3 regions of the Saccharopolyspora sp. 6V genome follow, and region 1 is predicted to be linked to each of the others. Evidence: riboswitches for the same ligand, from Rfam matches in the RefSeq annotation. Region 1 holds a riboswitch; each other region holds the start of a gene.
What was found. Region 1 has a riboswitch for glycine ahead of gcvP (aminomethyl-transferring glycine dehydrogenase). Riboswitches for the same ligand answer to the same signal wherever they lie in the genome.
Positions count from the first base shown of each region.

Region 2: another riboswitch for glycine. It lies ahead of gcvH (glycine cleavage system protein GcvH); the one in region 1 lies ahead of gcvP (aminomethyl-transferring glycine dehydrogenase).
Region 3: another riboswitch for glycine. It lies ahead of gcvT (glycine cleavage system aminomethyltransferase GcvT); the one in region 1 lies ahead of gcvP (aminomethyl-transferring glycine dehydrogenase).

Region 1 covers NZ_JAIUKB010000023.1:30,496-37,894, reverse strand. Annotated here, with positions in the region: gene LCD35_RS05025 (hypothetical protein) at 1-103, shown strand, start outside; gene LCD35_RS05020 (MaoC family dehydratase) at 109-513, shown strand; gene LCD35_RS05015 (thioesterase family protein) at 519-944, shown strand; gene LCD35_RS05010 (3-methyladenine DNA glycosylase) at 962-1,837, shown strand; gene LCD35_RS05005 (HesB/YadR/YfhF-family protein) at 1,942-2,226, opposite strand; gene gcvP (aminomethyl-transferring glycine dehydrogenase) at 2,311-5,208, opposite strand; glycine riboswitch at 5,373-5,475, opposite strand; gene LCD35_RS04995 (MerR family transcriptional regulator) at 5,828-6,448, opposite strand; gene LCD35_RS04990 (bifunctional nuclease family protein) at 6,755-7,231, opposite strand.
Region 2 covers NZ_JAIUKB010000006.1:21,603-29,001, forward strand. Annotated here, with positions in the region: gene LCD35_RS01205 (ABC transporter ATP-binding protein) at 1-245, opposite strand, end outside; gene LCD35_RS01210 (ABC transporter permease) at 606-1,454, opposite strand; gene LCD35_RS01215 (ABC transporter ATP-binding protein) at 1,454-2,476, opposite strand; gene LCD35_RS01220 (hypothetical protein) at 2,592-3,086, opposite strand; gene ald (alanine dehydrogenase) at 3,445-4,560, opposite strand; glycine riboswitch at 4,764-4,858, shown strand; gene gcvH (glycine cleavage system protein GcvH) at 5,001-5,375, shown strand; gene LCD35_RS01235 (L-serine ammonia-lyase) at 5,400-6,752, shown strand; gene LCD35_RS01240 (MarR family winged helix-turn-helix transcriptional regulator) at 7,087-7,399, shown strand, end outside.
Region 3 covers NZ_JAIUKB010000075.1:26-7,424, forward strand. Annotated here, with positions in the region: gene gcvT (glycine cleavage system aminomethyltransferase GcvT) at 163-1,275, opposite strand; glycine riboswitch at 1,394-1,492, opposite strand; glycine riboswitch at 1,493-1,621, opposite strand; gene LCD35_RS15935 (TetR/AcrR family transcriptional regulator) at 1,724-2,356, opposite strand; gene LCD35_RS15940 (long-chain fatty acid--CoA ligase) at 2,579-4,165, shown strand; gene LCD35_RS15945 (acyl-CoA dehydrogenase family protein) at 4,211-5,389, shown strand; gene LCD35_RS15950 (hypothetical protein) at 5,492-5,644, shown strand; gene LCD35_RS15955 (Tm-1-like ATP-binding domain-containing protein) at 5,822-7,033, shown strand; gene LCD35_RS15960 (phosphoenolpyruvate hydrolase family protein) at 7,030-7,399, shown strand, end outside.

The DNA.
Region 1 (7,399 bases):
CGTGTTCGACCTGGTCGAGTACCGGCTGGACCTGCACGAACCGGACGGGTCAGCGGCCGCGTCCTGCACCAGCTCGATCCTGTTCCCGCGGCGGCCCCGATGAGCGGCGTGCGGCCAGGGGACGTGCTGCCCGACCACCAGGTCGGCCCGGTCAGCGCGGAGAAGATGAAGACGATGGCCGCCCTGATGCGGGACGCGAACCCGATCCACTTCGACCCGGCCGCGGTGCGCGCCCTCGGGCTCGGCGATCGGGTGGTGAACCAGGGGCCGCTGAACCAGGCGTACGTGGTGTCGATGCTGGCGCGCTGGGCGGGCGGGGCGCACCGGATCCGGGAGCTGCGGTTGCGCCACCTCGGCGCGGTGTTCGCCGGGGACCGGTTGCGCGCGCACGGCACGGTGACCGGCGTGTCCGAACAGGACGGTGTCCTGGTGGCGTGCTGCGCGGTCGGACTCGACGTGCTCGGCGGCGATCCGGTGCTCTCCGGCACCGCGTCCGTCCACATCGGAGGGTGATGGCGGTGGACCAGGTGCAGCGCTTCCGGCTGTCCTACGGGGACTGCGACGCGCTCGGCATCGCGTACTTCGCGATCTACTACCCGTGGATGGAGCGGGCCTACAGCAGCTGGCTGCACGCCCGCGGGCTGCGCTCGGCGGAGCTGGCCGCGCAGCTGGGCACCGGGACGGTCGGGGTGCGCTCGGCGGCCACCTACCTGGCGCCGGTGCGGGTGTTCGACGAACTGGCCTGCGAGGTGGTGCAGGACCGGGTCGGCACCACCTCCTACTCGCTGGGCTTCGAGTTCACCCGGGACGACGAGCTCGTCGTCCACGGCCGGATGACCTTCGCCTGCCACGACCCGGAAGGCGCCAAGGCACCGGTCCCGCCGCGGCTGCGGGAGCTGATCGCGCAGCTGCGCCCCGGCCGGACCGGCCCCGACGAGGGCTGACCTATCCTGGCGGCACTATGCGAGTGCTGGGCGAACAGGAATGGCGGGACCGCGCGAACGCGCACCGGGAGCGGGTGGAGCGCTGGACCGGACCGCACCGGCGCAGGCAGCGCGCCGGGGAGAAGCACCCGGTGATGGACTTCCTGTTCACCTACTACTCGCACCGCCCGTCGCTGCTGGAGCGCTGGCAGCCCGGTTTCGGCGTCGCGCTCGAAGGCGGCGCCGAGTTCCTGGAGCGCCGCGGCTACCGGCGCGTCCCCGAGGGCGTGGCGCTGGACCCGGCGGTGCTCACCGCGAAGCGCCGCGAGTCGGTGCGCTTCGTGCACGGGCTGCTCACCGCGGTGCGCTCCCGCAGCCCGCAGCTGGGCTGCTTCGGGCTGCACGAGTGGGCGATGGTCTACCGCACCTCCCCCGGCGACGTGCGCCACGAGTCCTGGCCGCTGCGGCTCGGGCACGCGGGCACCGACGCGGTCGTCGAGTCGATGCCCATCAAGTGCACCCACCACGACGCCTTCCGGTTCTTCACCCCGCCCGCGCGGCCGTTGAACGCGCTGCAACCGGCCCGCGAGGACCAGGTCGCCCTGGAACAGCCGGGATGCCTCCACGGCAACATGGACCTGTTCAAGTGGGCCTACAAACTGGATCCGCTGGTGCCCGCCGAACTCGTCGCCGACTGCTTCGAACTGGCGGTGGACATCCGCGAGCTGGACATGCGCGCCAGCCCCTACGACCTCGCCGCCCTCGGCTACCCGCCGGTCGCGGTGGAGACGCCCGAGGGCCGCGCCGCCTACGTGCGCGCGCAGCGCGAGTTCGCCGAGCGGGCCGCGCCGCTGCGGGACCGGCTGGTGGAACACTGCGAACGGCTGCTGGCCGTTTCGCAGCCGGTGGGCTGAGCCCGGAACGCGGCAGCGCCGACCAGGCCGGGGAAGGTCGCTCCCCCGCTCCCGGCCGGCGCTGTCGTCGGCTCGGTGACCCGCGCGCGGCGGGTCGCTGCGGCTCAGTCCCGGACGGCCAGGTTCAGCTCGCCGTTGTCGTCGCGCTCGGCGTCGAGCACCTTGTCGCCCAGCAGCGACGCCGCCTGCGGTTCGAGGAAGACCCGGGCACCGGATTCCTCCAACACCTGGTCGTCTCCCTGCGGCTCGCTGGCGATCGACGCCTGCAACTCGGCCTGCCCGGCCTCGTCCGCGACCGGGGCGATGCGCAGCCCCGATCCTTCGGGCGAGTCACCGCCGGCCAACACGACCTTGATGACCTCGGCTGCGCTCTCGCTGATCGTGAGCATTGCTGCACTCCTCTCGGAGGCGATCGGATGGAGTCGCCCACCGTAGTGCATCGGCGGCGGCTCCCGCTCACCCCCGCGCCGCGGTCAGCCCTCGTAGGCCGAAAGCGGAGGGCACGAGCACACCAGGTTCCGGTCCCCGCGTGCCCCGTCGATCCGGCGCACCGCGGGCCACACCTTCGGCGCCCCGGTGCCCATCGGGTAAGCCGCCTCCGCCCGGCTGTAGGGGTGCTCCCACGGCCCGGCCAGCGAGGCCGCCGTGTGCGGAGCGTGCACGAGCGGGTTGTCGTCGGCCGGCCAGTGGCCGCCGGCGACCTTGTCGATCTCGCCCTTGATGGCGATCATCGCGTCGCAGAACCGGTCCAGCTCGGCGAGGTTCTCGCTCTCGGTCGGCTCCACCATCAGCGTGCCCGCCACCGGGAACGACATCGTCGGCGCGTGCAGCCCGTAGTCGGCGAGCCGTTTGGCCACGTCGTCCACGGTGACGCCGGAGGCCTTGGTGAGCGGCCGCAGGTCCAGGATGCACTCGTGGGCGACGAACCCGCCGGAGCCGGTGTAGAGCACCGGGAAGTGCTCGTCGAGCCGCCGCGCCACGTAGTTCGCCGCGGCGACGGCCGTCAGCGTCGCCCGCCGCAGCCCGTCGGAGCCCATCATCCGCACGTAGGCCCAGGAGATCGGCAGGATCGAGGCGCTGCCCCACGGCGCGGCGCTGATCGGCCCGACCCCGGTCTCCGGCCCCGCGGCGGGCTGCAGCGGGTGGTTCGGCAGGAACGGCGCCAGGTGCTCGCGCACCCCGATCGGGCCGACGCCGGGACCGCCACCGCCGTGCGGGATGCAGAACGTCTTGTGCAGGTTCAGGTGCGAGACGTCGGAGCCGAACTCGCCCATCCGCGCCAGGCCGATGAGCGCGTTCAAGTTCGCGCCGTCCACGTAGACCTGGCCGCCCGCCTCGTGCACCAGCCCGCACACCTGTTCCACGGTGTCCTCGTACACGCCGTGCGTGGACGGATAGGTGATCATGATGGCGGCGAGGTCGTCGCGGTGCTGGTCGACGACTTCGCGCAGGTGGTCGAGCTCGATGTTGCCCTGGTCGTCGCAGCGCACCACGACCACGCGCAGCCCGGCCATCACGGCGCTGGCCGCGTTGGTGCCGTGCGCGCTCGCCGGGATCAGGCACACGTCCCGCGCCGCCGCACCACGGCTGTGGTGGTAGGCGCGGATGGCCAGCAGCCCGGCGAACTCGCCCTGGCTGCCCGCGTTCGGCTGCAGGCTCACCGAGTGGTACCCGGTGATCTCGGCCAGCCAGCGCTCCAGGTCGTGCACGATCTCCAGCAGGCCGGTGGCGTCCTGGGCGGGCGCGAACGGGTGAAGCTCGGCGAACTCCGGCCAGGTGATCGGCTCCATCTCCGCGGTCGCGTTGAGCTTCATCGTGCAGGAGCCCAGCGGGATCATGCTGCGGTCCAGCGCCACGTCCGAATCGGACAGGCTGCGCAGGTAGCGCAGCAGCGAGGTCTCCGAGCGGTGCGCGTGGAACACCGGGTGCGTCATGTACTCGGAGGTGCGCAGCAGCGCGGTCGGCAGCGCGTCGTCGGTCTCGGCGTCCAGCTCGTCGATGCCGGCCAGCGAACCCCCGGCGATGCCGAACGCCTCCGCGACCCGCACCAGCGCTTCCCGGGTGGTGGTCTCGTCGCAGCTGACGCCGACGTGGTCGTCGTCGATGTGGCGCAGGTTGATGCCGCCGTCCCGCGCGGCGCGGACCACCTCGGCGGCCCGGCCGGGGACCTCGGCGACGAGGGTGTCGAAGAACTCGGCGTGCACGATGCGCACCCCGCCGCGGCGCAGCCGCTCGGCCAGCACCGCCGCCATCCGGTGCGCCCGCTTCGCGATGGCCCGCAGCCCGGCGGGACCGTGGTACACGCCGTACATGCCCGCCACCACGGCGAGCAGCACCTGGGCGGTGCAGATGTTGCTGGTGGCCTTCTCCCGGCGGATGTGCTGCTCGCGGGTCTGCAGCGCCAGCCGGTAGGCCTGGTTCCCGTCCGCGTCGACGCTCACCCCGACCAGCCGGCCGGGCAGCTGCCGCTCGATGCCCTTGCGCACCGCCATGTAACCGGCGTGCGGGCCGCCGAAGCCCATCGGGACGCCGAAGCGCTGCGTCGTGCCCACCACCACGTCCGCGCCCAGCTCACCGGGAGCGCGCAGCACCGTCAGCGCGAGCAGGTCGGCGCTGACCACCACCATGCCGCCGCGCTCGTGCACCTCGTCGATGACCGCCTGGTGGTCGCGGACCGCTCCGGACGCACCCGGGTAGGCCAGCAGCGCCCCGAAGAACTCGCCGTCCGGCAGCGCCGACGCGCCCGCGGACAGGTCCGCCACCACGACCTCGATGCCCAGCGGTTCCGCCCGCGTGCGCAGCACCGCGAGGGTCTGCGGCAGCACGTCGGCGTCCACCACGAACCGCGGCGACTTGGCCCGGCCCGCGCGGCGCACCAGCGTCATGCCCTCGGCCGCCGCGGTGGCCTCGTCGAGCATCGACGAGTTCGCGACCGGCACGCCGGTCAGGTCGGCCACCATGGTCTGGAAGTTCAGCAGCGCTTCGAGCCTGCCCTGCGAGATCTCCGGCTGGTACGGCGTGTACGCCGTGTACCAGGCGGGGCTCTCCAGCACGTTGCGCCGGATCACCGGCGGCGTGATCGTCGGGTAGTAGCCCAGGCCGATCATCTCGGTGTGCGGGCTGTTCAGCCTGGCCAGGTCGCGCAGCTGCTGGAGCGCCTCGGCTTCGGTGGCCGGTTCCGGCAACGCCAGCTGCAGGTCCCGCTCGCGGATGCCGTCGGGCACCGCCGACTGCCCCAGCTCCTCCAGCGAGCCGACGCCGATCACGTCGAGCATCCGGGCCAGCTCAGCGGGCAGCGGCCCGACATGGCGGTCGGCGAACGGAGTGCCGTGTTCCAGGGCGGCCAGCGGGATACGGTCTTCGGTCGTCATCGCCACACCTCATTCATCGCGACGGACAGGGCGGCAGCACGTGTGCTGCTCTCCCCCTCTGTCACTGTCCGCGACGCGAACGCCTGAGAGCTTCACCCGGTCCGTGGACCGGACTTGCACCGTCGGCGGGGAACCACGTCGGTGGTCCCGCTTTCCAGAGGTATCTCGCCCGTGCGGTCCAGCAGGCCTGAGAGGTTGTCGGGGAGGGTTTGCTCCTTCGGCGCCGCCGCTGACCAGGTCAACGGCGAACTCTCCCGCGCGGGGTCGGCGATGCACAGCAGCTTACCCGATCCGGTGACGGCCGAACGGTGCGATCTTCATCCCGCCCGATCATCCCAGCGGCACGGGGCGTGACATCGACGGGCGGTGACCCGACGGCCGCGGGCGCCAGGACGGCCTGGCCGGATCCGCCGACAGCCCGCGCACGGCGAGCGGGACCGGATAGACCGATCGGCGCCTGCGCCCGACGGGCGGGACCAGAACAGGCCGAACGGTGGCCCGCGCACGGCGAGAGCGGCCGATCGGGTCGATAGGTGGCCCGCGCACCTGCTGGCGGCAAGACCGCCGGACCCGCGCCGGACGGCACGGCGGCCACGGCGGGCCTAGCGCGCCTCGGCGATCAGCCGATGCGGCGGTCCCGGCGCCGCGACAGCTCGTCGGCGACCGGCTCGTCCGGCTCGGCACCGTCGGCGCGCTCGGCGGGGAACTCGTGGATGGTGCCGGTGATCTCGCGCATCGCACCGCTGACCGCGATGCCGAACACGCCCTGGCCACCCTGCAGCAGGTCCACGACCTCCTCGGCGGAGGTGCACTCGTAGACCGTCGTGCCGTCGCTGAACAGCGTGATGCGGGCCAGGTCCTCCACCCCGCGGTGGCGCAGGTGCTCGACCGCGACCCGGATGTTGTGCAACGAGACCCCGGTGTCCAGCAGCCGCTTGACGACCTTGAGCACCAGGATGTCCTTGAACGAGTACAGCCGCTGCGACCCGGAACCGGCGGCGCCGCGGATCGACGGCCCGACCAGCTTGGTGCGCGCCCAGTAGTCCAGCTGCCGGTAGGTGATCCCGGCGATCTGGCACGCCGCGGGACCGCGGTAGCCGACGAGCTCGTCCGGCAGCGCGGTCTCCGGGAACGGCTTCGACCCCTCCGCGGCGGCATCCTCGCCAGGTGCTCGCTCCACCACGCCTGCCTCCCTCCGCCCGGCCGAAGCCGGCGAACCACCGAACCCGGCTCGTCGCATGATCATCACCCGAGCGCGAGGACGATCATGGAACCGGGGGTTTGACCTTCCCCGACCTGGAAAATCACATCGGGGCGATTCGCGCACTCCGAAGGTAAGCCCGCCCGGTGGGCGGGTCAACGCGACGCGCGGGGACGCCCGCCCACCCCGGGTGTGACGCACGCCCCGCCTTCGCGCACGCACCGCACCCGAAGCCGCACCCGCGCGGGCCCCGGCATGCGAAAGGGACTCCCGGTGCGAGCTGCACCAGGAGCCCCCTCACGACGACGCGGGCGGCGGGGCGGGTCGTGCGCCCGCCCGCCGCGATCAGGTGTCCGCGCCGCGGAAGTCCTCCGGCGAGACCGAGTCCAGGAACTCCCGGAACTTCTCGACCTCGTCCTCCTGCTCGTCCGGGATGATCAACCCGGCTTCGTCCAGCACCGATTCGTCGGCGTGGATCGGCACCCCGATCCGCAACGCCAGCGCCACCGAGTCGCTCGGCCGCGCCGAGACCCGCACGTCCCCGTCGAAGATGAGCTCGGCGAAGAACGTGCCCTCCTGCAGGTCGGTGATCCGCACCTGCTCCAAGTCCCGCCCGAGGGCGCCGATGACGTCCTTGAGCAGGTCGTGGGTGAGGGGTCTGGCGGGTCGCACGCCCTGCTGCTCCAGCGCGATCGCGGTGGCCTCCACCGATCCGATCCAGATCGGCAGGTACCGCTCGCCCTCGGTCTCGCGCAGCAGCAGGATCGGCTGGTTGGCTGGTAGTTCCACTCGCACGCCGACGACGCGCATTTCGCTGCTCATCGACACATCGCCTCCTCCAGCGCGCCGAAGCGTGACATCCTTGGTCGAGGATCGCGCACCGACGCCTCTGACGCTACCCGCGATACGGCGGACACGCCGACCTCCGGCCGTCGTCCCCGCCCGGATTTTCCGCTCGGTGGACGGCTTTTCCGGCTCGTTCCCGGCCTC
Region 2 (7,399 bases), on a different contig from region 1:
TGCACCGAGCCGAACACCGCGCGCCGCAGGTCGTGCTGCACGTCCAGCGCCAACCGGCCCGCCGAATAGCGGCGCACGAACGCCGCCCCGAACCGGAACACCCCCAGCCCCGCCAACGCCGCCGCGAACCACCACAACCGATCGGTGCCGCGCGCCACCGCGTCGTCCACCGCCGCCTTCGTGATCAGCGGGACCAGCGCCTCCAAGCCCACCGCCGCCACCGACGCGCCCAACGCCAGCAGCATCGCGACCGGGTGCCGCCGGCAGGCGGCGAACAATCGGCGGATCCAACCAGGACGGGAACATTCGCTGCCGGAGTCGCTCACCAGGCCAGGTTAGGTGCCGGGGACGACGGGGATCCGGGGGCGCGGCGGCGGCGCACCGGCGCTCACCTGAGCGAGGAAGGGAACCTTCCGGTCATCGACGTGAGGAAGGGAACCTTTCGATCACAGGCGCGAGCAGGGGAACCTTCCGGTCACGGGTGGGAGGAAGGGAACCTTTCGATCACAGGCGCGATGAAGGGAACCTTCCTGCCACCGCCCCGCACGAAAGAGGGGACCTCCCCACCCGAGCAGGAAGATCCCCTCCGATCGAACAGCGCCACCTCAGGTGATGTCGCGCCGCCCGCTGAAGTACCAGCCGCCGAGGACGAACAGCGCCGCGTACCCGGCGAAGGTCAGCATGCTCAGCCACCACGGATGCCCGTAGGACCCGCCGAAGACGAAGTGCAGCACCTCGAACAGCCCTTGCGGCACGTACTGCTCGTCGGGCCCGGCGGTGGCGCTGATGAAGATCGGCACGGCGAGGTTGCCGACGATCCCGCTGCCCGCGGCCCCCGGCAGGTAGGCGCTCACCCCGGACGCGTCGGAGCCGACGAGGAACAGGTCGACGATGAACTCGAACACGAACTTGTAGACCAGCAGCACGATGATCACGATCACCGGGTTGGCGACGAGGGCGCCGAACCCGACGCCGAGCAGCGTCCACAACACCATCGCGAGGAGCCCGGCGGCGCACACGATGAGCCAGTCCGGACCTTCGCCGAACCCGTCGAGCCCGGCGCCCGCGATCGCGCCGAGGCTCGCCGACAGCACGTTGACCAGCCCGTACAGCAGGCCGAGGTTGGTGTAGGCGATGAGCTTCGCCCCGAGCACCGCCCCGCGCGGGTTGCCGGTGAGGTACGTGGTGGTGATGCTCTTGTTCCGGTACTCCCCGGCGAACGCCAGCGCCCCCACCAGGCCGGCGAAGATCGTGCTGAAGTTCGTCGACATCGACATGGTGAGCAGGCCCAGCGGCAGCGGCCGCCCGATCTCCTGCTCGATCGAGGACATGTAGCCGAACCCGGTGCCCATCCAGCTGGCGCCGAAGCTCAGCAGCGCCACGGGGATGAGCAGTGCCCACCACAGGTTGGTGGTGAAGAGCTTCCGGAACTCGGACTTGACCAGGCCGTCCATCAGGCGCCACCTCCGAATCCGCCGTGCTGCTGGTACGGGTTGGGGCCGCCGGGCGGTGCCCAGCCACCGGTGCCGGGTGGCGGACCGCCGGGCGGGTGCTGGTTGCCGACGTACTGGCCGCTGGTGAGCTGGAAGAACAGCCGTTCGAGGTCGACCTGCTCCTCCTGGATCCCGTAGACGGCGACCCCGGCCTGCAGGGCCAGTTCGGCCACCGACCGGGAGTCGGAGCCGGTGACGGCGATCCGCCCGTCGGGCAGCGGTTCGACCGCCAGCCCGGCCGCCTGCAGCGCGTTCACCAGCGCCTGCGGATCACCGGCCTGCACGAGCACCCGGTTGCGCTGCTGCGCTCGCAGCTGGTCCAGGTCGCCGTTGTAGACGCACTCGCCGCGGCTCACGATCACCACGTGGTCGACGGTGTGCTCCATCTCGCGCAGCAGGTGGCTGGAGACGAGCACGGTGCGCCCGGACGCGGCGAACGACTTCAGGAAGCCGCGCAGCCACGCGATGCCCTCCGGGTCGAGCCCGTTGGCGGGTTCGTCCAAGATCAGCACCTGCGGATCGCCGAGCAGCGCCGTGGCCAGCGCCAGCCGTTGCCGCATGCCCAGCGAGAACCCGCCCGCGGCCCGGTTCGCGGCGCCGGTCAGCCCGACGAGGTCCAAGGCGTGGTCGACCTGCTGGTCGGGCACGTTCATCGCCGCCGAATAGCAGCGCAGGTGGTTGCGCGCCGTGCGGGACGGGTGGAAGCTCTGCGCCTCCAGCACCGCCCCGACCACGGTGGCGGGGTTGCGCAGCTGCGCGAAGGGCACCCCGTTGACGGTGGCGGTTCCCGACGTCGGGTTCACCAGCCCCAGCACCATGCGCAGCGTCGTCGTCTTGCCGGATCCGTTCGGGCCGAGGAACCCGGTCACCACACCGGGGTGAACGGCGAAGCTGAGGTCGCGGACCGCGCTGACCGGCCCGAAGTTCTTGCTCAGGTTCTGCACCAGGATCCGGCCGCTGCCGTCGTGCACACGCTCCTCCATCGTCGCTCGGCCCCGCCGGGTGCTCGCGAGCGCGGGACGCGGACGATCACGCTCGGGCGCGGGGCCGGTCCCATCCTGCCTGACCGGCCCGCCCCGACAGGGAGGAGTTCGGAAATCAACCGGTCCCGTGCTGCGGCCAGGCGATGGGCCGTTCCGGCCCGGGCCGGCGCGCTGCGGTGGGCCGGCCGTCCTCGGGGCGGGGGGAGCGGTGGTGGCGGACCGGCGCGCTGCTCGGCCAGCGGCCGGTGGGCTGCCGCCCCTCGGCGTCCGGGTCGGGCTCGTCCGCCGGGCCGTGGCGGCCGGTCGGGGCGGCGGGCGCGGTGCGGTCGCCGATGAGGCCGCGGTGCACCATCAGCCACGACTCGCACGGCCAGCTGCGGCTGCGCACCGCGCCGGAGCAGGCGGGGCAGCGGCCGTCGGCATCCGGGTGGTGGGCCTCCAGCAGGGCCCGGAGCCCGCTGGTGAGGCGGTGCAGCTCTGACCTGGCGACCGGTAACAGCTCCTCGGTGCCGCCTTCGATGGCCACCCGCTCCAGCCGGGCCAGCCGGTCCAGGACGGCCTCCCGCATCTTCGCGTCGTCCACGTGCCACTCCCCGCGTCGTACGGTCATCGCGCGCGCTGATCGGGGCGGAGAACGCGGGCCCCGGTGGCGCCCGCGACGAGCACCGCCGCAGATCGCCGCGGCTTGGCGCACTCCCATCGGCAGCTCACCCGGCCGACTGCACCGAACTCACTCGGTCGAGTGGACTTCCGGTTGTGGCGGGGAACCGGGCGTTCGTCACGCTGCGCACGTCGGAAATCAAGCGTTCGTGTCCTACACTGGGACCTGGCGGCCTGCTCCCGGTGACCCCCAGGCCGGTTGAGCGGGCCGCCCTCTAACCCCTTCCGGGGTCTTCTCACCTCCGCGAGTGAAACTCGCCGGTCTCGCCGCGCAGTGGTCTCGGATGGTCTCGCGGTTGCGGATCCGCTCAGACCAGCACCGCGTCCGGGGCCGTGCTCGGCAGCCCGTGCGCCAGCGCCACCGCCTCGCTCACCAGCAGCCCGCCGTGCGCGTTCAAGCCCCTGGCCAGCGCCGCATCCGCCCGGCACGCCGCCCGCCAGCCCTGATCGGCGATCCGCAGCACGTACGGCAACGTCACGTTCGTCAACGCGTACGTCGAGGTGTTCGGCACCGCGCCCGGCATGTTCGCCACGCAGTAGAACACCGAACCGTGCACCCGGAACGTCGGATCCTCGTGCGTCGTCGGCCGCGAATCCTCGAAGCACCCGCCCTGGTCGATCGCCACGTCCACCAGCACGCTGCCCGGCTTTGACCGCGCCACCAGCTCGTTCGACACCAGCTTCGGCGTCTTCGCACCCGGCACCAGCACCGCGCCGATCACCAGGTCCGCCGCCCGCACCGCCGACTCCACCGCGTACGCGTTCGACGTCACCGTGCGGATCGCGCCCCCATGCGCCGCGTCGATCTCCCGCAGCCGGTCCACGTCGGTGTCCAGCACCTGCACCTGGGCGCCCATGCCCGACGCCACCCGCGCCGCGTTCAACCCGGCCACCCCGCCGCCGATCACCACCACCCGCGCAGGCGGTACTCCGGGCACGCCGCCCGGCAGCACACCGCGACCACCCTGCGGGGTCAGCAGCGCCTGCGCGCCGACCTGCGGGGCGAGCCTGCCCGCGACCTCGCTCATCGGCGCCAGCAGCGGCAACCCGCCGCGCGCCGTCTGCACCGTCTCGTAGGCGAGAGCCGTCACCTCGGCGCGCAGCAACTCGTCCGTCAACTCCGCCGACGCCGCCAAGTGCAGGTAGGTGAACAGCACCTGGCCCGCCCGCAGCCGCGGGAACTCCTCGGCCACCGGCTCCTTCACCTTCAGCACCAGCTCGCCCTCGGCCCACGCGTCCGCCGCGGACGGCACGATCGTCGCGCCCGCCGCCGCGTAGTCCTCGTCGGGTATCGACGAACCGAGCCCGGCGCCGGCCTCCACGAACACCGCGTGCCCCCGCGCGGCCAGCTCGTGCACCCCTGCCGGGCCCCCCGCCACCCGGTACTCGTGGTTCTTCACCTCACGCGGCACTGCGACCTTCACCCGGTCCGCCTCCCGACCCCACGACCGAACACCGACCCCAGCATCATCCGCCCGGCGCCCGCACCCCGCCGCGAGGAAGGGAACCTTCCTGTCACCGGTGACAGGAAGGTTCCCTTCCTCGCTGTGATCCGGGCGGCTGGGCGTTGACACCCGCCCACGTCCGTTTATCGTTGCCGGGCACGACCACAACCGCACAGCGCCGCAGAACCCGAGCGGGAGAGACCCTGCGCAACGCAGGGCGCCGAAGGAGCAAACCCTCCCCGCAAAACTCTCAGGCACCCATGACCGCTCGGGCGAGGCCACTCTGGAAAGCGCGCGCCCCGGCGCCGCACCCACGGTGCAAGCCGCGAACCACCGCGGCGAAGCTCTCAGGTCCCGAAACAGAGGGGGAGGCCCGCGAACCCAGGGCACACCCGTGCCCGCGATGGTGAGGAGCCTCCATGTCCCTGCCCGAACGGCTGCGCTACACCGAAGAGCACGAGTGGATCGAGGACCGCGGCGACCTGGTGCGCATCGGCATCACCCCGTACGCGGCCCAAGCGCTCGGCGACATCGTCTACGTGCAGCTGCCCGAGGTGGGCGAGCGGATCGAATCCGGCGCCTCCTGCGGTGAGCTGGAATCGACCAAGTCCGTCAGCGACCTGTTCGCGCCCGTGACCGGCGAGGTCGTCGCCGTCAACGCGGCCGCCGCCGACGACCCCGCGGTGATCGGCTCTGATCCGTTCGGCGAGGGCTGGCTGCTCGAAGTGCGTGCCGAGCAGACCGGTGCTGTGCTCACGGCCCAGGAGTACGCCCAGTTCACCGGTGGTGAGTAGGCCGGGGCTGAGGGGGGCGGAGCTGTGACGATCAGCGTCTTCGACCTCTTCTCGGTGGGCATCGGCCCGTCGAGTTCGCACACCGTCGGCCCGATGCGGGCGGCGCGGATGTTCACCGCGCGGCTGCAGGACGACGGTCTGCTCGGTCAGGTCGACAAGGTGAAGGCCGAGCTGTTCGGTTCGCTCGGCGCGACGGGGCACGGCCACGGCAGCCCCAAGGCGGTGCTGCTCGGCCTGGAAGGGCACGACCCGGAGACGGTCGACCCGGCCGCCGTCGCACAACGGGTGGAGACGATCCGCGCCGACGGCAGGTTGTTGCTGGCGGGGGAGCGCGACATCCGGTTCTCGGTGGACCGCGACCTGGTGATGCACCGGCGCAGGTCGCTGCCGCTGCACCCCAACGGGATGCGGTTCGCGGCGTTCGGCGCAGGTGGGGAACTGCGGTCCGCGGTGTACTACTCCGTCGGCGGCGGATTCGTCGTCGACGACGAGGCCGCCGGCACCGACCGGATCAAGCCGGACGAGACGCCGGTGCGCCACCCGTTCCGCACCGGCGACGAACTGCTCGCCCGGGTCGCCGAATCCGGCTCCCGGATCAGCGACGTCATGTTCGACAACGAGCTGTCCTGGCGCTCCGCCGAGGACGTCCGCGCCCGGCTGCTGCACATCTGGTCCGTGATGCAGGAGTGCGTCGACAACGGGTGCCGCAACGACGGGGAACTTCCCGGCGGGCTGCGGGTGAAGCGGCGCGCCGCCGCGCTGCGGGCGAACCTCGGCGAGCAGGACGACGCCATGGAATGGCTCACCCTGTTCGCGCTCGCCGTCAACGAGGAGAACGCGGCAGGCGGACGGGTCGTCACCGCGCCCACCAACGGTGCCGCCGGCATCGTTCCCGCGGTGCTGCACTACTACGTGCGCTTCGTGCCGGGGGCGAACGAGCAGGGCGTCATCCGGTTCCTGCTCGCCGCCGGTGCCATCGGGGTGCTGTTCAAGGAGAACGCGTCGATCTCCGGCGCCGAGGTCGGCTGTCAGGGCGAAGTCGGTTCGGCCTGCTCGATGGCGGCCGCCGGGCTCGCCGAGGCGATGGGCGCGACGCCGTGGCAGGTGGAGAACGCCGCCGAGATCGCGATGGAGCACAACCTCGGCCTCACCTGCGACCCCATCGGCGGGCTGGTGCAGATCCCGTGCATCGAGCGCAACGCCGTCGCCGCGGTCAAGGCCGTCACGGCGACGCGGATGGCGCTGCGCGGCGACGGCAGCCACTTCGTGTCGCTCGACAAGGTGATCAAGACGATGCGGGAGACCGGGCGCGACATGAAGGTCAAGTACAAGGAGACCGCTCGCGGGGGGCTCGCGGTGAACGTCATCGAGTGCTGAGAGCGCTTCGCCCGCCCGGCGCTCGAAACCGCGCGGGGCGGTGGGAGCAGGGGAACCTTCCTGTCACGTCGCAGGCGTGGACCACCGGCGTGGGTCGATGCGAGCGGGGGAACCTTCCTGTCACCGGTGCGATGAGGGGAACCTTCCTGTCACGCTCGGCCTCGTCCGGAGCCGTGGTGGCCGGTGTGGTGGAGTGCGGCGGTGGTGTTCCGGCGGGCCGCGCGGTGGTGGTTCCGGATGACGGGGAGGTTCCCTTGCAGAATTTAGGATGCGCACAACTCAGTTGCGCGCAACTTGAATTAGGGCTAATGTCGGCCACGTGCAGGAGGCGGGGATGAGCGCGGACTCGGCGCTGTCGCTGGACCAGCAGGTGTGCTTCGCGCTCTACAGCGCGTCGCGCTCCTTCACCAACCTGTACCGGCCGTTCCTCGACGAGCTGGGACTGACCTACCCGCAATACCTGGTGATGCTGGTGCTCTGGGAACACGACTCGCTGGCGGTCAAGGACCTCGGGGCGATGCTCAAGCTGGACTCCGGGACGCTGTCGCCGCTGCTGAAACGGCTCGAAGCGAGCGGACTGGTGGACCGGCGGCGCAGCACCCGCGACGAGCGGTCCGTCGAGATCGGACTGACCGAGCGGGGGCGGG
Region 3 (7,399 bases), on a different contig from region 1:
GCCCCCACAGCAGCGGCCACCTCCGGATCCACCACCGCAAGCCGGTCGTTGAACAGGTCCGGTGTCGACATGAGCAATTGCCTCCTGGTGTTCGATCTGGGCTGCGCCGGACGGGTCCGGCGCGGTCCGGTCAAGGTTTCGAGAGCCCGTTGCGGGCGTGTGTCAGGCCTTGCGGCGGTAGAACGGCAGTTCCACGACTTCGGCGTCGATGGACTTGCCGCGGATGTCGACCTGCACCGCGGTACCGGGCGCGCTGTGCGCGCGGTCCACGTAGGCCATCGCGATCGGGTGACCGAGCGTCGGGGACGGGGCGCCGCTGGTGATCTCGCCGATCTCGGCGCCGTCGGCGAGCACCGGGTAGCCGTGCCGGGGCGCGCGGCGCGCGTCGGTGCGCAGCCCCACCAGGGTGCGCTCCGTCGGAGCCGCCGCGACCTGCGCCAGCGCGGCCTTGCCGATGAAGTCACCGGGCTTGTCCAGCTTCACCACGCGCCCCAGGTTCGCGTGGAACGGGGTGAGCGAGGCGGACAGCTCGTTGCCGTACAGCGGCATGCCCGCCTCCAGCCGCAGCGTGTCGCGGCAGGACAGCCCCGCCGGGACCAGTCCGCGCTCGGCGCCGGAGTCGGTCAGCGCGCGCCACACCGCGGGCGCGTCCGCGGGGGAGGTGAACAGCTCGAAGCCGTCCTCGCCGGTGTAGCCCGTGCGCGCCAGCAGCACCTGCTTCCCGGCGACCTCGCTGGGATACCCGGCGTAGTACTTCACGGTGGACAGGTCGGTGCCGGTCAGCGGCGCCAAGATCGACACCGACTCCGGTCCCTGCACGGCGATCAGCGCGTACTCGTCGGAGACGTCGCGGTGCGCGGCGTCGAACCCGGCGATGCGCTCGGCGAGCTCGGCGGAGACCACGGCCGCGTTGGCCGCGTTGGCGACCACCAGGAACCGCTGCTCGTCCAGCCGGTAGACGATGAGGTCGTCGAGCACGCCGCCCTCGGTGTTGCACAGCATGGTGTAGCGGGCGCGACCCACCGTGATCGCGGACGCGTTCGCGACGAGCGCGTGGTCCAGCGCCGCGGCCGCCTCCGGGCCGCTGATCTCGATCTCGCCCATGTGCGAGAGGTCGAACAACCCGGCCGCGGTCCGCACCGCCTGGTGCTCGGCGGTGTCCCCCGAGTAGCGGACCGGCATCCGCCAGCCCGCGAAGTCGGTGAAGTGCGCGCCGAGGGACTCGTGGACCTCGTGCAGCGGTGTCCGTCGCGGAGCGGGGGGCGACGACGTCATGGTGCGGAACTCCTCCTGGTGGGCACCGATCACGTCCGAGGGGGACCGGTTGCGGCCACTTCCAGCAGAAACCATATCCGGGGTCCTCCGACGGCGATGGGCGCGGGCGTGCGCTGCCGGTCTCCCCGGAGTCATTGGCCTGAGAGTTTCACCGCGCACGAGGGCGGCTTGCACCGTGGGCGAGGGACACGGGTCCCTGCTTTTCTCCGTGATCGCCTGCTGTCGCGCGGTAGCGGGGCCTGAGAGTTTGGTGGGGAGGATTGCTCCTTCGGCGCTGCACCCAGGAATCGCATCCTGCACGGACCAGGGGCTCCTGGCGGGGCGCAGACTCTCCCGCACGACGTCGTCGGCGTTGTAGTCCGGTGTTGTGTTGTGCTCCGGAACGCTACGGAGATCACACAGCGCAGTCAACCGAACGTGAGCGTGATCCCGTCGCCGCGCGCGGAGTTCAGCGCTGCGGGAACAGCCGGGCGTGCTGGGCGCGGAGGCCGTCGACCAGCGCCCGCAGCGCCAGTTCGAAGCTGTCGTCGTCGATCTCGGCGGCGTGCTCGCGCAGCAGGTGGGCGCCGTGCAGGTGCGGGAACCGCTCGTCGTAGACCTCGGCGTCGTCGACGAACCCGCCCGCGAACGAGCCCATCGCCGCACCGAGCACCAGGAACTTGGTGGAGGCACCGATCATCGTGGCGTACCGCTGCGGCCAGCCCGCGCTGGTCAGCCCGCCGTGCACGGCGTCGGCGCGGCGCAGCGAGGTCTCCCGGCGGGCCGGTCCGGACGCCATGAACGGCACCAGGTTGGGGTGGGCGGCGAGCGCGGCCCGGTAGGAGCGGGCCCAGCGGGTGAGGCCGGTGGGCCAGTCGATGTCGAACCCGCTGGTGTCGACGGTGCCCATCACGTCGTCGGCGACGTCGTGCAGCAGCGCTTCCTTGGTGGCCACGTGGTTGTAGAGCGAGGCGGCGCGGACGCCGAGGGAGTCGGCGAGCCTGCGCATGGACAGCGCTTCGAGGCCTTGGCCGTCGATGATCGCCAGCGCGTGTTCGCGGATGCGTTCGCGGGTGAGCTGGGGGCTCTTGGGTCTGCCCATGCCGCGCTCCTGCCTGCCGCCCGCTGCCGGTCGGCGCCCCCTCGGTGGGCGCCGTGCCCGTCCGCGTCCGCTGCGGATCGTGTCGATCAGTGTCCGGTGCGCGGCTCTTGCCGCGGTGCGCGGGGTGGTCCTAGAGTCCAAAACTAACGACGTTAGTCGTCAGGTGTCCAACGGCGGACGACCGTGCCGCCCGCACCGGCGACATCCTCACGGAGGTGGACGATGGTCAACGACGACGAGTCCCCGGAGCGGGTCGAGCCGCACACCACGCTGTCGCTCGCCTCGGTCCTCGCCGAGCCGGCGCGGCTGCGCCCGGCGCACCCCGCGGTCGTCGAGGGCGAGCAGCGGGTGACCTACGGCGAGCTGTGGGAGCAGGTCCGGGCGCACGCGGCCGCGCTGCGCGCTCGCGGGATCGAGCCGGGCGACCGGGTCGCGATCGTGGCGCCCAACGTGATCGATTTCGTGCGCGCCTACTACGCGGTGCTCACCGCGGGCGCGGTCGTGGTGCCGGTTCCGCTGCTGCTGGTCCCGGACGAGGCGGCGTACCTGCTGCGCAACTCCGGCGCGAAGCTCGTCGTCGGGCACACGAGCCAGCTGGCGCTCGCCGCCGAATCGGCGCGCCGCGCCGGCATCCCGCTGGTCTCGATCGGCCCGTCGGTGCCCGGCCCGGAGACCCCGGACTCGTTGAGCGAGGCGGCGGCCGCGGCCGAACCGGTCCGCTCCTTCGCCACCCGCGCGCCCGACGACCCCGCGGTGATCTTCTACACCAGCGGCACCACCGGCCGGCCGAAGGGCGCGGTGCTCACCCACCTGAACCTGGTGCTCAACGCGACGGTGAACGCCTTCGACGCCAACGACACCCGCCGCGAGGACCTGATCCTCGGCTGCCTGCCGCTGTTCCACGTCTTCGGGCAGACCGTCTCGCTGAACACCACGTTCCGGGCGGGCGCGACGCTGGTGCTGCAACCCAAATTCGACCCGGCCGAGGCGCTGCGGCTCATCCGGGACCACCGCATCACCCAGCTCAACGGCGTGCCCACCATGTACATCCGGATGCTGGAGGCCGCCGGGGACGACGACCTGTCCTCGCTGCGGATGTGCGTGTCCGGTGGCGCGGCGCTGCCGGTGGCGGTGCTGGAGCGGTTCCAGCGGCGCTTCGGCGCCCCGATCCACGAGGGCTACGGGCTGTCCGAGACCTCGCCGACGGCCACCGTGAACCAGCCCGCGTTCGGGCCGCGCGCAGGCACCGTCGGGCACGCGCTGTGGGGCATCGACGTCGAGATCGCCGAACCGTCCGTGGAGGACCGGATCGAACTGCTGCCCGCCGGGGAGACCGGCGAGGTCGTGGTCCGCGGCCACAACGTGTTCGCCGGGTACCTGGACGACCCGGAGGCCACCTCGGCGGCGCTCGTCGACGGCTGGTTCCGCACCGGTGACATGGGCGTCAAGGACGCCGAGGGCTACCTGTCCATCGTGGACCGCAAGAAGGACCTGATCATCCGCAACGGCTACAACATCTACCCGCGCGAGGTGGAGGAGCTGCTGATCCGGCACCCCGCCGTCGCGCAGTGCGCGGTGATCGGCCTGCCCGACCCGGGGCGCGGCGAGGAGGTGTGCGCGGTCGTGGTGCCCGAACGCGGTGAGGACCCGGACGAGGCGCTGGGCAAGGCCATCATCGCCTGGGCCGCGGAGCAGACCGCGCACCACAAGTACCCGCGCCGCGTCGTGTTCGTCGACGAGCTGCCGCTGGGTCCCAGCCACAAGGTGCTCAAGCGGGAACTGCGCAGCCGCATCGCCGAATCCTCCTGAGCCCCGACCTCGCCACACCGACCTCGCCGAAAGGACCCGCCACCGATGGTCGACTTCTCCCTGTCCGAGACCGAACGCGACATCCGCGACTGGGTGCGCACGTTCGTGCAGCGCGAGCTGGTGCCGCTGGAGCCGGAGGTGCTGCGCCGCGAGCGCGACCACGAACGCGGCCTCACCCGCGAGGAGCTGGCCGAACTGCGCAAGAAGGCGCGCGACGCCGGGTTCTGGGGCGTGCAGACGCCCGAGGAGTACGGCGGCATGAACCTCTCCGCCGTGCTCACCGCGCTGATCGAGATCGAGCTGGGCCGCACCTTCGTGCCGTTCAGCTTCGGCGGCTACGCGGACAACATCCTCTACCACGCCAACGAGGAGCAGAAGCAGCGCTACCTGGTGCCCACCATCGAGGGCGAGCGCAAGTCCTGCTTCGCCATCACCGAGCCGGGCGCGGGTTCGGACGCGAAGAACCTGCGCACCACGGCCCGGAAGGAGGGCTCGGAGTGGGTGATCGACGGGGAGAAGACGTTCATCACCGGCGGCATCGACGCCGACTTCACCATGGTCTTCGCCGTCACCGACAAGGAGAAGGGCGCCGACGGCGGCGTCACCTGCTTCCTCGCCGACCGGGACGCCGGCTGGAAGTCGGAGCCCATCGAGATCATGGGCGAGTGGGACCGCCAGCCCGCAGCGCTGGTCTTCGAGGGCGTCCGGGTGCCGGAGGAGAACGTGCTCGGCGAGGTCGGCGGCGGTTTCAAGCTGGCCATGCAGTGGATCGGCCGCGGCCGCTACCTGTTGCCCGCCCGCGCCCTCGGCGGCTGCGAGCGGATGATGGAGATGTCGATGGACTACGCCCGCAACCGGCAGACGTTCGGGGCGCCCATCGCCGACCGGCAGGCCATCCAGTGGATGATCGCGGACTCGGCGGTGGAGATCGAGGCGCTGCGCTGGCTGGTGCTGCAGGCCGCGTGGCAGGTCGACCAGGGCGCCGACTCCCGGCACGCGCAGTCCATCGCGAAGCTCTACGGCGGCACCAGGGCGAACGAGATCGTGGACCGGATGCTGCAGATCCACGGCGGCATGGGTTACACCCGCGAGCTGCCCATCGAGCGCTGGTACCGGGACATCCGGCTGCTGCGCATCTTCGAGGGCACCGACGAGATCCAGCGCCGCACCATCGCCCGCAACCTGCTCAAGGGGCACGCCCAGGTCGGCGGGGTGCTCGGCTGATCCGGCGACGCGGCGGATCGGCCCGGTCACACCCTCGATCGGATGTCCGATTCGCCGGTAACCTGGGTGCAGCGTGATCGACCGGCCCGACTGGGAGCTGCTATGTCGTTGTTCAAGAAGGTGACCGACTTCGCCAAGAGCCCGCAGGGCAAGAAGGCGATCGACCAGGCCAAGCGGTACGCGAGCGACCCGAAGAACAAGGCCAAGATCGAGCAGGTGAAGAACCGCTTCCTCGGCGGTGGCAAGAGCAAGTGACGCACCCCCACGACGGCCCCCGGCGCACCCGGGGGCCGTCGTCGTGCGGGGACCCGGTGCTCGGATCGTGCCGCGCCGGTGGCGGACCCGGCCGGTGAACCGTGATCAACGGGCTGTGCCGGGGCCGGATCGGCAGTAGGGTTCTCGCGGGCTGATTCCGGGAGCAGGGGCGGTGCGATGGGCCGGGCTTACGTGGTGGGCACGTTCGACACGAAGGCCGCGGAGCTGCGCTACGTCGCCGGGCTCGTCGCCGACGCGGGCGTGGAAGTGATCACCGTCGACGTGGGCACGTCCGGCGCGGAGTCCGCCGATGCCCCCGACGTGTCCGCCGCCGAGGTGGCCGCCGCGCACCCGCGCGGGGCCGCGGCGGTGTTCACCGGTGATCGCGGCACGGCCGTGGTGGCGATGGCGCTGGCGTTCGAGCGGTGGCTCGGCGCGCGACGCGGTGTGGGCGGGGTGCTGGGCCTGGGCGGTTCCGGCGGTACCGCGCTGATCACCCCGGCGCTGCGGGCGCTGCCGGTGGGGGTGCCGAAGCTGGTGGTCTCGACGGTGGCCTCCGGTGACATCTCGTCCTACGTGGACGCGTCGGACATCGCGATGTTCCCGGCGGTCACCGACGTCGCCGGGCTCAACCGGATCTCCCGCCAGGTGCTCGGCAACGCCGCGCACGCGCTGGCCGGGGCCGTGCGCAACACCGTGCCGGCCGTGGAGCAGCTGCCCGCGGTGGCGCTGACGATGTTCGGGGTGACCACGCCCTGCGTCACCGAGGCCGCGAACCGGCTCGCCACCGACCACGACCCGCTGGTGTTCCACGCGACCGGCACCGGCGGCCGCGCCATGGAGAAGCTCGTCGCCGACGGGCTCGTCGAAGCGGTCCTGGACATCACCACCACCGAGGTGTGCGACCTGGTCGCCGGGGGAGTGATGAGCGCGGGCGAGACCCGGCTGGACGCGATCGCGCGCAGCGGCGTGCCCTACGTCGGCTCCTGCGGCGCGCTCGACATGGTCAACTTCGGGGCGCCGGACACCGTGCCGGAGCGGTACCGGAACCGGTTGTTCTACGAGCACAACCCGCAGGTCACGCTGATGCGCACCACGGCGGACGAATGCCGCGAGATCGCCCGGTTCCTGGCCGCGAAGCTCAACGCCTGCACCGGTCCGGTGCGGTTCCTGCTGCCCGAGGGCGGCGTCTCGCTGCTGGACGTCCCGGGGCAGCCCTTCCACGACCCGGCCGCCGACCGGGCCCTGTTCGAGACCCTGGAGGCGGAGGTGCACCAGACCGAGCAGCGGCGCCTGGTGCGCGTCCCGCACGACATCAACGACGACCGCTTCGTCGAAGCGCTGCTCGGCGCCTTCGACGAGGTCCGCGCGCGAGGAGGACGGGCATGACGCGGTTCGACCGGGAGACCCTGGTGCGCCGATTCCGGGGCATGGCCGATCGGGGCGAACCGATCATCGGCGGCGGCGCGGGCACCGGGCTGTCCGCCAAGTGCGAGGAATCCGGCGGCATCGACCTGATCGTGCTGTACAACTCGGGCCGCTACCGGATGGCGGGGCGCGGTTCGCTCGCCGGGCTGCTGGCCTACGGCAACGCCAACGAGATCGTGGTGGAGATGGCGAGCGAGGTGCTGCCGGTGGTGCACCGCACCCCGGTGCTCGCCGGGGTCAACGGCACCGACCCGTTCCTGCTCACCGGGCCGTTCCTGGCGCGGCTGCGGGAACTCGGCTTCGCCGGGGTGCAGAACTTCCCGACCG